Regions from separate parts of the Nocardiopsis baichengensis YIM 90130 genome, predicted to be linked through region 1. Evidence: riboswitches for the same ligand, from Rfam matches in the RefSeq annotation. Region 1 holds a riboswitch; the other holds the start of a gene.
What was found. Region 1 has a riboswitch for S-adenosylmethionine ahead of C892_RS0114515 (aminotransferase class V-fold PLP-dependent enzyme). Riboswitches for the same ligand answer to the same signal wherever they lie in the genome.
Positions count from the first base shown of each region.

Region 2: it holds a riboswitch for S-adenosylmethionine, as region 1 does, so the genes downstream of both, thrC (threonine synthase) here and C892_RS0114515 (aminotransferase class V-fold PLP-dependent enzyme) in region 1, are expected to answer to the same signal.

Region 1 is NZ_ANAS01000016.1:12,197-19,572, reverse strand. Features, by position in the region: gene C892_RS0114530 (nucleotidyltransferase domain-containing protein) at 970-1,749, shown strand; gene C892_RS0114525 (DinB family protein) at 1,816-2,373, opposite strand; gene C892_RS0114520 (SAM-dependent methyltransferase) at 2,370-3,110, opposite strand; gene C892_RS0114515 (aminotransferase class V-fold PLP-dependent enzyme) at 3,644-4,987, opposite strand; SAM riboswitch class IV at 5,085-5,210, opposite strand; gene C892_RS0114510 (DUF3870 domain-containing protein) at 5,516-5,890, shown strand; gene C892_RS0114505 (CaiB/BaiF CoA transferase family protein) at 5,898-7,295, shown strand; gene C892_RS0114500 (acyl-CoA dehydrogenase family protein) at 7,292-7,376, shown strand, end outside.
Region 2 is NZ_ANAS01000005.1:109,707-117,082, reverse strand. Features, by position in the region: gene otsB (trehalose-phosphatase) at 1-367, opposite strand, end outside; gene C892_RS0104115 (DUF3263 domain-containing protein) at 364-660, opposite strand; gene C892_RS0104110 (S8 family serine peptidase) at 896-2,074, shown strand; gene C892_RS0104105 (GrpB family protein) at 2,149-2,727, shown strand; gene C892_RS0104100 (alpha,alpha-trehalose-phosphate synthase (UDP-forming)) at 2,699-4,135, opposite strand; SAM riboswitch class I at 4,361-4,503, shown strand; gene thrC (threonine synthase) at 4,517-5,788, shown strand; gene C892_RS0104090 (MoaD/ThiS family protein) at 5,851-6,126, shown strand; gene groL (chaperonin GroEL) at 6,423-7,376, shown strand, end outside.

The sequences.
Region 1 (7,376 bases):
CAGAGCGCTGTCCTTTCCGGCCTGGCGTCCGCTGCGATTGCTCAGCGCCGCGAGTATGCGCCAGAGCCACGTAGGCGGCGCCACAACCCGGAGCATGGTCGCCTCCCCGATGCTGCCTCTGATGGCGGGCTCGGCCTTTCAGGTCGTGTCCGCTGGCGTGGTGGAACTCTCCGGGCCCCGGCCGCCCGCATCGACACCCCCGTTGATCTCGGGAAAGTCGGGGTAATACTCGCCGGTATTACCCCGACTTTCCCGAGATCAACGACAAGGAAGGGGTGCGCACCCGGGGCGGGGACGCCGACCACGCCGCGGCGGTCGCACCGCTCACAAGGACGCGGCCGAAAGTTCCACCACTCCAGCGGACACGACCGCCTTTCAGCACTCAGAAGCCGTCCGATGCTCATCGGAGTTCGGTGAGCGCCACAGGGCGAGTACTGAAAGACGAGCACTCCGGTCAGAGCCCGTCGGTCAGCACCGAGGGATCCGCTACGCCTATGCGGCTTTTCCCACTGCGCCCGCTCCGGTCCAGGCGCGCCTTCATCCGAGTCATTTCCATTCTTCGGTACGGGCTGCTCTGATCACATCAGCGGAGTCGGGCGCGTCCGGCCCGGCTCCTCCGTCTCTCAAGCTCGCACTCGATATCGGCCAGCAGCTTCCTGTTACCGATGAACGCGGCCTCACGATTCAGGACCGACAGGAGCAGACTCTGCAGCGAGCACCCCTGTTCTCGTGCCTCCTCCGCAAGTGCGTCACGGACGCCCTCCGGAACATCTCTGACAGTGGCCATGACTCCCGTGCACGCTCCCATGCACGCCTTATAGCCGCTCCGGGCACGCAGCGCACAATCCATTTGCGCATCCCCCTTGCGCCCCTGCTACGTTGCTCTACTTCCCACCCGCGGGAGGTCCCCGGTGCGGGGCGCCGCACCCTGGACGGCGGCCCGATCCCCGGGCCGCGGGAGGTCGCACGTTGAAGCACTCAAGCCCCGAATTCGCCGAGCTCGCAGAGAAGGGCACCGTCCTGCAGTGCCTGGTCGGTTCGGGGGTCCACGGCATCACCGTCTCCGACCAGGACGACCGCGACGAGATGGGGATCTGCGTCGAGCCCCCGGAGTACGTCATGGGGCTGCGCTCCTTCGAGCAGTACATCTACCGGTCCCAGCCCGAGGGCGTCCGCTCCGGGCCCGGCGACCTCGACCTGACCGTGTACTCGCTGCGCAAGTGGATGCGCCTCGCCCTGGACGGCAACCCGACGGTGCTGCTGCCCCTCTTCGTCCCCGAGGAGGAGATCGTCCGTGCCGACCTGCTCGGGCGCGAGCTGCGCGAGGGCGCCGACCGCATCCTGTCCCGCCGGGTCGGCGACCGCTGCCTGGGCTACCTGCGCGCCCAGCGCGACAGCCTGCTCGGCCGGCGGGCCGGGCGCCACACCAACCGCCCCGAGCTCATCGACCGGTACGGCTTCGACACCAAGTTCGCCTACCACATGGTGCGGCTGGGGGTGCAGGGCGCCGAGATCCTGGAGACCGGCCGCCTGACCCTGCCGATGCCCGAGCCGTGGGCGTCCTGGCTCCGGGAGCTGCGCCGCGGTGAGCACACGATGGAGGAGGCCTTGGAGGCCGCCGACGAGCAGGAGGCCCGTCTGCAGCGGCTCCTGGAGACCTCGCCCCTTCCCGAGGAACCGGACCGGGACCGGGCCGACACCTGGCTGGTCGAGGCGCACCGGCGGCACTGGGCCGAGCGGGGGCTGTGACCCGGGGCCCGGGGCCGCCCAGGGCGTGCACGCGCGCGTGCCGGGGTCGTCCCCGGGCCGGTCGGGTCAGACCGCGTCGCGCACGTGCGCCGGGTGGGCGCGGTACAGATCGCGCAGCAGCGCCACTTCGGCACCGTGGTGCATCACCTCGCGGTTGACGTGCAGGGCGAGCACCGCGAAGGGCAGGTCGGCCCACTGCTCCGGCTCGGCCGCGCCCACGGGGGCGGCGAAGTCCTCGGGGGCCTTCGTTCTCACCCCCGCGCACCAGGCCCGGTAGGCCGCGTCCAGGCGCGCCAGAGCCTCCTCCGCGCCGCCCGGCCATGCGGCGTCGGCCAGGGAGAGGGTGCCGTCGCCGAAGTGGTGGTCCACCCGCAGCTCCAGCACGCCGACGATGATGTGCCCGAGCCGCCAGGCGAGGGTGGTGAAGGGCGGCGGGTCCGGTTCGGGCCAGTCCCAGTCGGCGGCGAACGTGCCGTCCGGGCGCGGGCGCACCGACCAGCACGGTTCGACCGGTTCCCAGAAGAACTCGTCGTCGCCGAGGCCGTCCAGCCGGGGGCGCAGCGAGGCGTCCCAGTAGAACTCCAGCTGGCCGAGAACCTCGGTGGGCCAGTCGAGCGAGGTCATCGGCTACCGTCCCTCCTGCCCACGGCCCCGGCGATGCCGCTGCCCTCGGCGGCGACCTCTTCGTCGGGGTAGGGCCACCACGTGATGTCGGCCAGTCCGGGCTCCAGCGGCGCGAACGGGGCGAGCGCGCGCGCCGCACGGTCGTGCCGCCGCTCCTCGGGGAAGGTGGCGAGCACGTGGCCGCCCGGCCCGAGGGCGTCGTGCAGCGCGGCCAGCAGGGCGGGGGCGGGTCCGGGTCCGCCGGTCCCGGGGGCGGTGTCGAGCAGCAGAACGCAGACGGGCTCGTCGAAGTCGACGAGCCCGCACGTTCGCAGCCGCTCCACCAGGGTGTGCGGCGAGGAACAGGACAGGGACACCACCGGCGCCGCCGCCCGGTGCGGGGAGGCGCCGGCGTGCAGGGCGGGGCCGTTGGAGGCGTCGGCGTAGAGGGCGCGCACACCGGAGCGGCCCTCCCCCGCGGCGGAGAGGACCGCGTCGCAGGTGGGCAGTCCCGAGGAGAGGTCGACGAACTGGCGGACCCCGGCGTCGGCGGCGAGGTAGCGGGCGGCCCGGGCGGCGAAGGCCAGGCGGGTGCGGTCGAGCGGGTCGGCGGCGGACGCCGGTGGGGCCGGTGCGGCAGGTGGGGCGGCCGCCCGGAGCGGGGCGGGCCGGCCGTCCAGGCCGACAACACGGGGTCGGGGCACGTCGGGGATCCTGTGGTCCTCGACGATCGGCTGGGCCGGCCACTCATCAGTCACGATCGCGCTCCCGAAGTCCTTTGGCGATCGATGTTACCTGTTGTGAGGTAGGTCATTCACCCGGCGATAAATTCACCGAGAATGAACGGCTCTTTTCCGGATCGAGAGAGTTCGGCGCCGCTTCCGCCGACCGGATCCGGCGCGGCCTCGCACCGCGCCGCACGCGCGCGGAGGCACCCACCCACCTGCACGGATACCCGCCGACCGGCGGACTCCCCGCCCACTCGACCGCCCGCGGACCGGCATGCGCGCCCGCATCCCGCCGGTCGGGCCGTCACGGTCCGCGGCCGCCCGCCGGCGCCCGTCCGCCAGGGACACCCGCCCTATTTCGCACCCGGGAATCCTTGTTAGAGAAGTTTTGACCGAAGTCATCCCGAACAAGCCACCCGCGAAGATTGGGGCAGGAGTGAATAGGGGTCCCGCCCCGGACTCCGGTAGGAGGGTCGCCCTGTCATGGGGCCGTCCGGTGGACCTGCCCGGACCCGCAGTGGGCCTGCCGGTGGGCGCGCCGACCGACGCGCCCACGGCCCGGCTCACGCCTCGGAGGGCTCCACGGGGACCAGTCGGCCGGCGTCGTCGCGGTACTCCAGCCGCGGACCCCGGTCCGCGAGGGCGGCCACCGCGGCGACGAGGCGGTCGACGTGCTCCTCGGTGGTGCCCAGGCCGATGCTGGCGCGGACCGCCTGCCCGTGCCCCTCCGGCAGCAGGTACCGGGTCAGCGGGTGGGCGCAGAACAGCCCGTCGCGCACGCCGATCCCGTGCTCGGCCGACAGGGCCGCCGCCAGCAGCCCCGCCGGGACCCCGTCCACCACGAACGACACGATGCCCACCCGCGGGTGCCCGCGGTCCCACAGCGAGAGGTCGTGCACCCCCGGGACGGCCGCCAGCCCGGCCCGCAGCCGCCGCAGCAGCGCCTCCTCGCGGGCGTGCAGGCGCTCCTGGCCGGCCTCCTGCAGGGTCCGGCAGGCGGCGGCGAGCGCCACCGCGCCCAGCACGTTCGGGCTGCCCGCCTCGTGCCGCGCCGGCAGGTCGTTCCAGCGCACGTCCGCGTCGGTCACGTTGCCGGTGGCACCTCCGCCCGCCAGGTAGGGGGCGGCCTCGCGGAGCCAGTCGGCGCGCCCGGCCAGCACGCCCGACCCGAACGGGGCGTAGAGCTTGTGCCCGGAGTAGGCGACGTAGTCGGCCCCGGTCTCGGCCAGGTCGAAGCGGCGGTGCGGCACGTACTGGGCGGCGTCCACCGCGATGCGGGCGCCTTCGGCGCGGGCCGCCTCGGCCAGCTCGCGCACCGGCCAGATCTCGCCGGTGACGTTGGAGGCCGCGGTCACGCACAGCAGCCGGGGCCCCTCCGGGGCGGCCCGCAGCGCCTCGCGCGCCGCGCGCACCGCCTCCTGCGGGCTCCGCGGCAGCGGCAGGCGCACCACCCGCCCGGCCCGGCTCCCCTGGTGCTCCCAGGGCAGCAGGTTGGCGTGGTGCTCGGCGGCGAAGACCACCACCGTGCACCCCTCGGGCAGGCAGCGCGCCAGCAGGTTGAGGGCGTCGGTGGTGCCGCGCACGAAGACCAGCGCGTCGTCGTCGCGCACCCCGGTGTACCGGGCGACGGTGCGCCGGGCCCGCTCGTAGGCGGCGGTGCTGACCTGCGACAGGTACCCGGCGCCGCGGTGCACGCTGGCGTAGAGCGGCAGCGCCTCGTCCAGCTCGCCGCGGACCGCCTCCAGGCAGGGCGCGCTGGCCGCGTAGTCGAAGTTGGCGTACTCGGCGGTGCCGCCGGAGGCCAGCGGCACCGACAGCCCGGTGCCGAGCACGGCGGGCGCGTCGGCGCCGCACGCACGGGCGGCGGGGACGGCGGAGGGGGCGGGGTTCTCGGCGACTGCGGTCATCACTGCTCCTCAGGGGTCATCGGGACCCCGAGGAGCCGGGAGCGTCCCCGCGCGGCGGCATCGGCGCACGGCGGTGTCTCCGGCTCGAACCCGCGGGGGTCCGCGCTTGCCTGACACGTTGCGTCCATCGGTCGTGTCTCGACCTGGTCCTCACCCGGGGCACCCCACCGCGGTGGAGGGTTGCCGGCCAGCAAGCCGGGGCTTCGCGCTGGCGCTCATGACCTATGCGGGACTATAGCGCACCGTGTCCGGTTCTGCGCAAGGCGGGGCCGTGGTGACGGTGTCGGCGCGGAGGAGCCGGCCCGGGGTCCGGTCGACGGGATGCGCCTGGACGTCGACGGGATCGCCGATCCCCCGCCTCCGGCACACGGCCGCACCGCAGCATTGACAGCGGTGCACCGGTTGCGGGGATACTTGGACGACTGCCCTCCCGCTGAGGGCGCCCTGCCTTCCCAGGTCGCCCTGCCAGGCGCGAGACTCCAGCCCTACGGAGCCTCATGCTGCCTGGAAACGGAAAGGGCCCACACCGTGCACGGTCACGACCACACGCGCGCTCTGCTCGCCGACCCCGACGTCGTCCTCGTCTCGGGGTACGCCCGCCTGCCCGACGCGGTCGCGAGCCATTCCCAGTACGAGCGCCTCGGCGTGGTGCTCGCCGTCAACGTCACGGACGGGCGCATCGTCGCCGCCGACACCACGCTCCTCACCGACCTGGCCAAGCAGTTCTTCCGCGCGCTCGTCGAGGGCCTGTCGGTCACCGAGGACCTGCCCGAGATCTCCGAGCGCGTGCGCACCCGCTACGCCGGCCAGTCCGGCGCCGCCCTGACCACGGCGCTGCGGCGCTGCCTGGAGACCTACCACCAGCTGCGCGAACAGCGCGGCGGCGAGCAGCCGACCGAGTGAGCGAGGGATGAGCCCGACGAACCGCACCGACGCACACGACGAGCACGAGTCCGACCGCGGTCCCGGCAGCGGCGGCCGCACTCCCGACGGCGGCGCGCGACCCGAGGCGCCGGCCGACGGGGCACCGCAGGCCCAGGGCCCCCTGGCCGGGGTCCGGGTGGCCGACCTGTCCCGGGTCCTCGCCGGCCCCTACGCCACCATGCTCCTGGCCGACCTGGGGGCCGAGGTGGTGAAGGTGGAGCACCCCGGGCGCGGCGACGACACCCGCGCCTGGGGCCCACCCCACGCCGGCGGGGAGGCCGCCTACTACCTGGCCGTCAACCGCGGGAAGCGGAGCCTGGCGGCGGACGTCAAGGACCCCGCCGGGCGGGCGGCCGTACAGGAGCTGTGCGCCCGCTCCGACGTGGTGATCCAGAACTTCCGCCCGGGCGTGGCCGAGCGCCTGGGCCTGGGCTACGCCGAGGTCCGGGAGCGCAACCCCGCCGTGGTGTACTGCTCCATCAGCGGCTTCGGCCCCGAGCACACCCCCGCCGACCGCCCCGCCTTCGACGTGCTCGTCCAGGCCGAGAGCGGGCTGATGGGCATCACCGGCGAGCCGGACGGCCCGCCCTCCAAGGTGGGCGTGGCCATGACCGACGTGCTCTCCGGCCTCAACGCCGCGGTGGCGATCCTGGGGGCGCTGCTGCGCGCCCGCACCACCGGGCAGGGCGAGCACGTGGAGGTCTCGCTCATCAACTCGGCCCTGTCGGGCCTGGTCAACATCGCCCAGCAGGCGCTGGTCACCGGCGCCGAGCCGCCGCGCATGGGCAACGCCCACTCCACCGTGGTGCCCTACCAGGTGTTCGGCACCGCCGACGCCGACATCGTGGTCGCCGCCGGCAACGACGGGCTGTTCCAGCGGCTGTGCGAGGTGCTGGGACGCCCCGACCTGGGCGCCGACCCGCGCTTCGCCGGGAACCCGGACCGGATCCGCAACCGGGACGCGCTCATCCCCCAGCTGGAGGCCGAGCTGCGGGCCCGCCCCGCCGCCGAGTGGCTGAAGCTGCTCCTGGCGGCCGGGGTCCCGGCCGGGCAGGTGCGCGGCCCCCTGGACGCGGTGCAGGCCGCCCAGTCCGCCGGGGACGACGTGCTGGTGCGGGTCGACCACCCCACCGCCGGGCCGCTGGACACCGTCCGCGCCGGGTTCCGCCTGGCCTCGGGCGCGGGCTCCGGCGTCGCGGACGGCGCCCCGCCCCTGCCCCCTCCCCTGCTCGGCCAGCACTCCCGCGAGGTCCTGGCCGGGCTCGGGCTGGCCGAAGAGGACATCGCGGCCATGATCGACCGCGGCGCGGTGCACCAGAGCGCCCCCGGCGCCGGGCCGGCCGAGACCCCCACCGATGACGACGGAAGGACGGACCACCGATGAGCGACCAGCGCAAGGCCGCGGCCCCCGACCCCCGCGACTTCCTGGCCCTGGACCGGGAGCTGACCGGCGAGGAGCGCGACA
Region 2 (7,376 bases), on a different contig from region 1:
CCGGGACCCCGGCGCGCGCCTCGTCCAGGCCGCGCACCTCGCCGGGCGAGGTGAGCCGCCCGCCCTCCCAGCGCTCCAGGCCGTAGTGGCCGAGCACCACGGCGCCGGGCAGGGCGTCCAGGCCGCCGTACTCCACGGCGGTGGCCGCGGGCCGCCCGGTGACCACGGCGACGCCGCCCGCGCGCGGGGCCAGGGCGCGCAGCGCGGCGAGGGCGCGCGGATGCGGCCGCGCGTCGCGGGGGTCGGGCACGATCGGGGCCAGGGTCCCGTCGAAGTCGAAGGCGAGCAGTGCCGCCGAGGGACGTTCGGCGATCGCGCTCAGCGCGGCCGCGCCGTCGGCGGTGCACGGGCCGGGGAACGGCCTCACAGGTGGATGCCGAGGCGGCGGGCGGTGCGCTGGCGGCGCCGGTCGGCGCGCAGGCGGCGCACCCGCTTGACCGTCATGGGGTCGAAGGCGAGCGCCTCGGGGCGGTCCACCAGGCCGTTGAGCAGCTGGTAATAGCGGGTGGGGGAGAAGCCGAACTCGTCGCGGATCGCCTGCTCCTTGGAGCCTTCGAGCTTCCACCACTGGCTCTCGAAGGCGAGGATGCGCCGGTCGCGCTCGGCGAGGCCCGGCGCGCCGTCGGTTGAGGGGTCGGGTTGTTCCCGGATTTCTGGCATTGCACGTCTCCTCTTCGGGATCGGCGCGAAACATCGTAGCGACTCGTCCCGGGGCCGACGCAGGGGACCGCGCAGGTTCGGCCCGTGGGGTAAGCAGCCCCTTACCGGGTGGCCGCCGCGTTCGCATACACGTGCGAAGCTGGCAGAATTGCCCGTGCACGCGGCCCTGACCAGCGCTTCGGCGGTACAGCGCCGCGCAGGCCTCACAACCGGAAACGTCACGGGGGGACACTCCATGCGCACCAGCCACGCCGGCTCCGGACTGTGCGCGCTGCTGCTGGCCGCCGGCGCGGTGGCCGCGCCGTCCGCGCCGCCCGCGTGGGGCGACGCGCTCATCGACCAGTGGGGGCTGGAGGCCGTGGGCGCCCGCGACGCCTGGCCGGCGGTCCAGGACGAGGACGGGGGCGGCCGGGGCGGCGGCGCCACGGTCGCCGTGGTCGGCACCGGCGTCGACGCCGACAACCCGAACCTGGGCGACGGGGTGACCGAGGGCACCGACTTCTCCGGCGCCGACGGCGGGGCCGAGGGGGCGTCCACCGCGATCGCCGGTGTGGCCGCGGCGACCGGCTACGGCGTCGAGCACACCGCCCGGTTCCAGGGCGTGGCGCCCGACGCGCGGGTGCTCTCGGTGCGGGTGGCGCCCGAGGGCGGCGCGGCCGGGGACGGCGACGCCCTGGAGAGCGGCATCCGGTACGCGGCCGACGAGGGCGCGCAGGTGGTCGCCGTCGCCGACGGTGTCGCCGGGGGCCAGGACATGGAAGGCGTCGCCGAGGCGGTCGCCTATGCCGCGCATGAGGGCACGCTGGTGCTGCTCCCGGCGGGCGACCCTGCGGCCGAGGCGGCTTCGGCCTCCGATGGCGCGCTCACCGTCGGCCCGGTGGGCCGCGACCTCTCCCCGTCCCAGGCCTCCCCGTCCCAGGACGCCGGGGCGATCGACGTGTACGCCCCGGGTGAGGACGTGGAGGCCCCCGCCCCCGGCGGCGGTTACGAGCAGGCCTCCGGCTCCGGTATCGCGGCCGGGTTCGCCGCGGGCACCGCCGCGCTGGTCCGCGCGGAGCACCCGCAGCTCCTGCCGGACCAGGCGGCCGAGGCGCTGACCGGCTCCGCGCAGGGCGGCGTGGTGAACGCGCCGGCCGCCCTGGAGCAGGCAGAGGGCGCCGCCGAGGACATCCCGCTGTACAACGAGGACCTGGTCGCCGAGGACGACGGCCTCCCGATCCCCGCCTGGACGCTGTGGGCGGCCGGGGGTGCGCTGGTGCTGGCGCTGCTGGTCGTCCTCGTGCTGGTGATGCGCCGCAACGCCAAGAACCCTTACGGGCTGCCCGAGCGCGAACCGGAGGACCGGCCCGGCCGCGAGGGTGCCGCCCGCCCGTCGGGCCGCCGCCGCAAGGGTTCCGGCCGTCGCCGTAAGTAGCGGGGCGGGTCGGCCCGGGTGTCCTGAAGAGAGACCGGGTTGACGTGCGCGGCGCAGGTCATGAGACTCCCCCCATGTCCCCCACCAGTGAATCCCCCGGACGGCTGCCTGTGCGCGGTGAGGCGCGGGGCAGCCACTTCGACCGTTCGGAAGAGCGCGTGGTCCTGACCGAGTACGACCCCAAGTGGCCGTACCTGTTCCAGCGCGAGGCCGAGCGGGTCCGCGAGACCCTGGGCGATGCCGTCTTGGCCGTCGAGCACGTCGGTTCCACCGCCGTGCCCGGCCTGGCGGCCAAACCCTGTGTCGACGTGCTGCTGCTGGTAGGCGACCCCGCCGAGGAGGACGCCTACCGCCCCGCGCTGGAGAAGGCGGGCTACACCCTGCACTTCGCCGAGCCGGACTTCCACGACCACCGGGTCTTCAAGGGCCCCGGCGTCACCATGAACCTGCACGTCTTCGCCGACGGCGCGGAACCGCGGCGCATGCTGGCCCTGCGCGACCGGCTCCGCGCCGACGCAGGGGACCGCGGCCTCTACGAGCGCACCAAGCGCGAGCTCGCCGAGCGGTTCCGGGACAGCGTCCAGGACTACTCCGAGGCCAAGACCGGGGTGATCGAGGAGATCCTCAGCCGAGCGCCCGGAGCTGGTCGCTGAACCAGCGCGCGGGCGGCAGCGCGGACGCCCGCTCCACCAGGCGGGAGCAGCGCGCGCTGCGCTCCTCGGCCGGCATCGCCAGGGCCCGGTGCATCGCCTCGGCCGTCTCGCTCACGTCGTAGGGGTTGACCGTCAGGGCGTCGTCGGCCAGCTCGTCGGCGGCGCCCGCCTCGGACGACAGCACCAGCGCGCAGCCGTCCCGGGACAGCACCGGCCCCTCCTTGGCCACCAGGTTCATCCCGTCGCGGATCGGGTTGACCACCAGGACGTCGGCCATGGAGAAGGCCGCCAGCGAGCGCGGGAAGTCGTCCTGAACCTCCAGCACCAGCGGCGTCCAGTCGGCGGTGCCGAACTCGTCGGCGATCTCCTTGGCCAGCATCCGGACCTGCTCGGTGTACTCGCGGTACTCGGGCACGTCGGTCCGGCTGGGGTAGGCGAACGCCAGGTGCGTCACCCGCCCGTGCCACTCCGGGCGGGTGCGCAGCAGCTCCCGGTAGGCCTCCAGGCCGCGCACGATGTTCTTGGACAGCTCGGTGCGGTCGACCCGGACGATGAGGCGGCGGTCGCCGACCCGCTCGCGCAGCGCCTCGGCGCGCTCGGCCACGTCCGGCTCGGCCGCGCGGCGCTGCAGTCCTTCGGCGTCGGCGCCCAGGGCGTGCACGCCCACCGAGATGATCCGGCCGCCGTACTCGATGGTGCGCCGTCCCCGGTCGACCTCGGCCCGCAGGAACTCGGCGCAGCAGCGCAGGAAGGCGTCGGCCCAGCGCGGGCTGAGGAAGCCGAGGTGGTCGGCGCCCAGCATCCCCTCCAGCAGTTCGCGGCGCACCCCGGTGGGCAGCATGCGGAAGTACTCGGGCGGCGCCCAGGGCGTGTGGGAGAAGTGCGCGATGCGCAGGTCGGGGCGGCGCCCCCGGAGCATCCGGGGCAGCAGGGCCAGGTGGTAGTCCTGCACGGCGACGCGCGCTCCGTCCGCCGCGCCGGTCAGCAGCGCCTCGGCGAAGGCCGCGTTGTAGGACCGGTAGTCCTCCCAGCGCTCCTGGAACCCGGCGTCGAAGGCGGGCTTCGACGGCGTCTCGTAGAGCATGTGCTGGACGAACCACAGGGTGGAGTTCGCGATGCCGGTGTAGGCGTTGTCGAAGACGTCCTGGGGGATGTCGATCATCTTGACCCGGAGGCCGCCCAGGTCGGTGGTGCGGTCGATACGGCCGTCGGGGGCCTGCGATGCGGCCGTGCGGTCGGCGCCGGAGAGCGCGGCGCACACCCACAGGGTGTCGCCCTGCTCGGCCGCGGCGCTCAGACCGGAGACCAGCCCTCCGCCCCCGCGCCGGTGCGAGAGCGCTCCGGCATCGTCGACCGAGTAGGACACCGGTCCTCTGTTGGACGCGACGAGGATCTGTGCCTTGTCCACCTGAACGTTCACCTCTCGGGAAAGCCGGTTCGGGGTGTTGTAGGTCTCGCCGTGCGCGCAGGAGCGCAAACCCGCTGCAGGCCTCGGGAGGCCGACAGGGGTGTGGCGTGCGCCATGAGTGTTATCCGGGTCACCATGGATGGAAAACCGGGCGGAAGGTCCGTTACAGTCATGAGCGGATTCCCAACCGAATCCGTCGACAACAGTGTGACCACAACCGAATATCGCTCATCCAGAGGGGTGGAGGGACCGGCCCTGCGAAGCCCCGGCAACCATCCCGGCTCAATGCGCTCGTGAAAACCGCGAGGCGGCCGGGGCAGGTGCCAACTCCGGCCTGGGGCCAGATCGGTCGCCAGGAAAGATGAGAGGAGATGCCTCGCGATGGCGATCAGCGCCCCGGAAGCCGCGACCGCCGGCACCGCCGCCCGCCCCTTCGGCCCCGCAGCCGCCCTGTCCTGCCGTGAGTGCGGCGAGCGCTACGAGCTCGGCCCCCGCTTCGCCTGTGAGTTCTGTTTCGGCCCCCTCGAGGTCGCCTACGACTTCGGCGAGGTCACCCGCGAGGGGATCGCGGCCGGCCCGAACAACGTCTGGCGCTACGCCCCCCTGCTGCCCGTCCCCGCGCGCGTGGCCGAGCTGCCCAACATGAACCCCGGCCTGACGCCGCTGGTGCGCGCCGACCGCCTCGCCTCCGAGCTGGGGATGGAGGCGCTGCACGTCAAGGACGACTCAGGCAACCCCACGCACTCCTTCAAGGACCGCGTTGTGGCCATGGCCGTCGAGGCCGCCCGCAACTTCGGCTTCACCACCCTGTCCTGCTCCTCCACCGGCAACCTGGCCGGGGCCGTGGGCGCGGCCGCCGCGCGCGCCGGCTTCGAGTCCTGCGTGTTCATCCCGGCCGGCCTGGAGGAGGGCAAGGTCGTCATGGCCGCGGTCTACGGCGGCCGCCTGGTGGCCCTCGACGGCACCTACGACGACGTGAACCGCTTCTGCTCGGAGCTGATCGGCGACCCGGTCGGCGAGGGCTGGGGCTTCGTCAACGTCAACCTGAGGCCCTACTACGCCGAGGGCTCCAAGACGCTGGCCTACGAGATCGCCGAGCAGCTGGGCTGGCGCCTGCCGGAGCAGATCGTGGTGCCCATCGCCTCGGGCTCCCAGCTCACCAAGATCGACAAGGGCTTCCGCGAGCTCATCGCGCTGGGCCTGGTGGAGGACCGCCCCTACAAGGTGTTCGGCGCCCAGGCGACCGGCTGCTCCCCGGTCGCCCGGGCCTACGAGGAGGGCCACGACGTCATCCAGCCGGTCAAGCCGGACACCATCGCCAAGTCGCTGGCGATCGGCAACCCGGCGGACGGCCCCTACGTGCTGGACGTGTGCCGGCGCACCGGCGGCGCGGTCGGCCACGTCGGCGACGCCGAGGTCGTCGAGGCGATCTCCCTGCTGGCGCGCACCGAGGGGGTCTTCGCCGAGACGGCCGGCGGCGTGACCACCGGCGTACTGCGCAAGCTGCTGGCCGAGGGCGCGGTCGACCCGGCCAAGGAGACGGTCGTGCTGAACACCGGCGACGGCCTGAAGACCCTGAACGCGGTGGACGCCGGCGTCACCGCCACCATCAAGCCCTCCCTGGGCGCGTTCCGCGAGGCCGGGCTGGCCTGACCCGGCCGGACCCGCCGCCCCGAGAACCGCCGCACCACCGACACCCGAGGAGTACCCGCACCATGAGCGTGAGCGTTCGCGTCCCCACCATCCTGCGCACCTACACCCAGGACGCCTCCCAGGTCACCGCCGAGGGCGCGACCCTGAAGGAGGTCCTGGCCGACCTGGACGCCAACCACCCGGGCATCCGCGCCCGCATCCTGGACGACGCCGGGAAGATCCGCCGTTTCGTCAACGTCTATGTGGGGGACGAGGACGTGCGCTTCGCGGAGGGCTTGGACACCGCCACCAAGGACGGCGTCGAGGTCTCCATCATCCCGGCGGTGGCCGGGGGCTGACCCGACCGGTCGACCGCGCACGGGCCGCGTCCGGCACTGCCGGGCGCGGCCCGTTCATGTGCTGTTTGACCTGCGGGTCATCAGGAGAGGAACCTTGTCCGGGGCCGTTTGCACTCGCCATGGGGGAGTGCTAAAAAGGGGATCGTTAGCACTCCGATCGAGTGAGTGCTAACCAGGATCGAGACGATGAGGCCGCGGGCGCCGGCGGCCGGACAGCCGGCGGACCGCGGTCGTCCGTCGCGGGCGTCGGCTCGTTCCCTTCGCGTATCAGCCCGTCCCGGGAGGACAGGAAGTCTATGGCAGCCAAACTGATCGCGTTCGACGAGGAAGCCCGTCGCGGCCTTGAGCGCGGCATGAACACGCTCGCTGACGCCGTGAAGGTCACGCTCGGCCCGAAGGGCCGCAACGTCGTTCTGGAGAAGAAGTGGGGCGCCCCCACGATCACCAACGACGGCGTCTCCATCGCCAAGGAGATCGAGCTCGAGGAGTCGTACGAGAAGATCGGCGCCGAGCTCGTCAAGGAGGTCGCCAAGAAGACCGACGACGTCGCGGGTGACGGCACCACCACCGCCACCGTCCTGGCCCAGGCCATGGTGAGCGAGGGCCTGCGCAACGTCGCCGCGGGCGCCAACCCGATCGGCCTCAAGCGCGGCATCGAGTCCGCCGTCTCCCGCATCAGCGAGGAGCTGGCCAAGCTCTCCAAGGACGTGGAGACCAAGGAGCAGATCGCCTCCACCGCCTCCATCTCCGCCGGCGACGCCCAGATCGGCGAGGTCATCGCCGAGGCGATGGACAAGGTCGGCAAGGAAGGCGTCATCACGGTCGAGGAGGGCCAGACCTTCGGTCTGGAGCTCGAGCTCGCCGAGGGCATGCGCTTCGACAAGGGCTACATCTCGCCCTACTTCGCCACCGACCTGGAGCGGATGGAGACGGTCCTCGAGGACCCCTACATCCTGATCGTCAACTCCAAGATCTCCAACAACAACGAGTTCCTTCCGGTCGTCGAGAAGGTCCTCCAGGCGGGCAAGCCGCTGATGGTGATCGCCGAGGACGTCGAGAGCGCCGCCCTGCAGACGCTCATCGTCAACAAGATCCGCGGCACCTTCAAGTCGGTCGCCGTCAAGGCCCCCGGCTTCGGCGACCGCCGCAAGGCCCAGCTCAGCGACATCGCGGTGCTCACCGGCGGCCAGGTCATCACCGAAGAGGTGGGCCTGAAGCTGGAGAACACCGAGCTGGAGATGCTCGGCCGC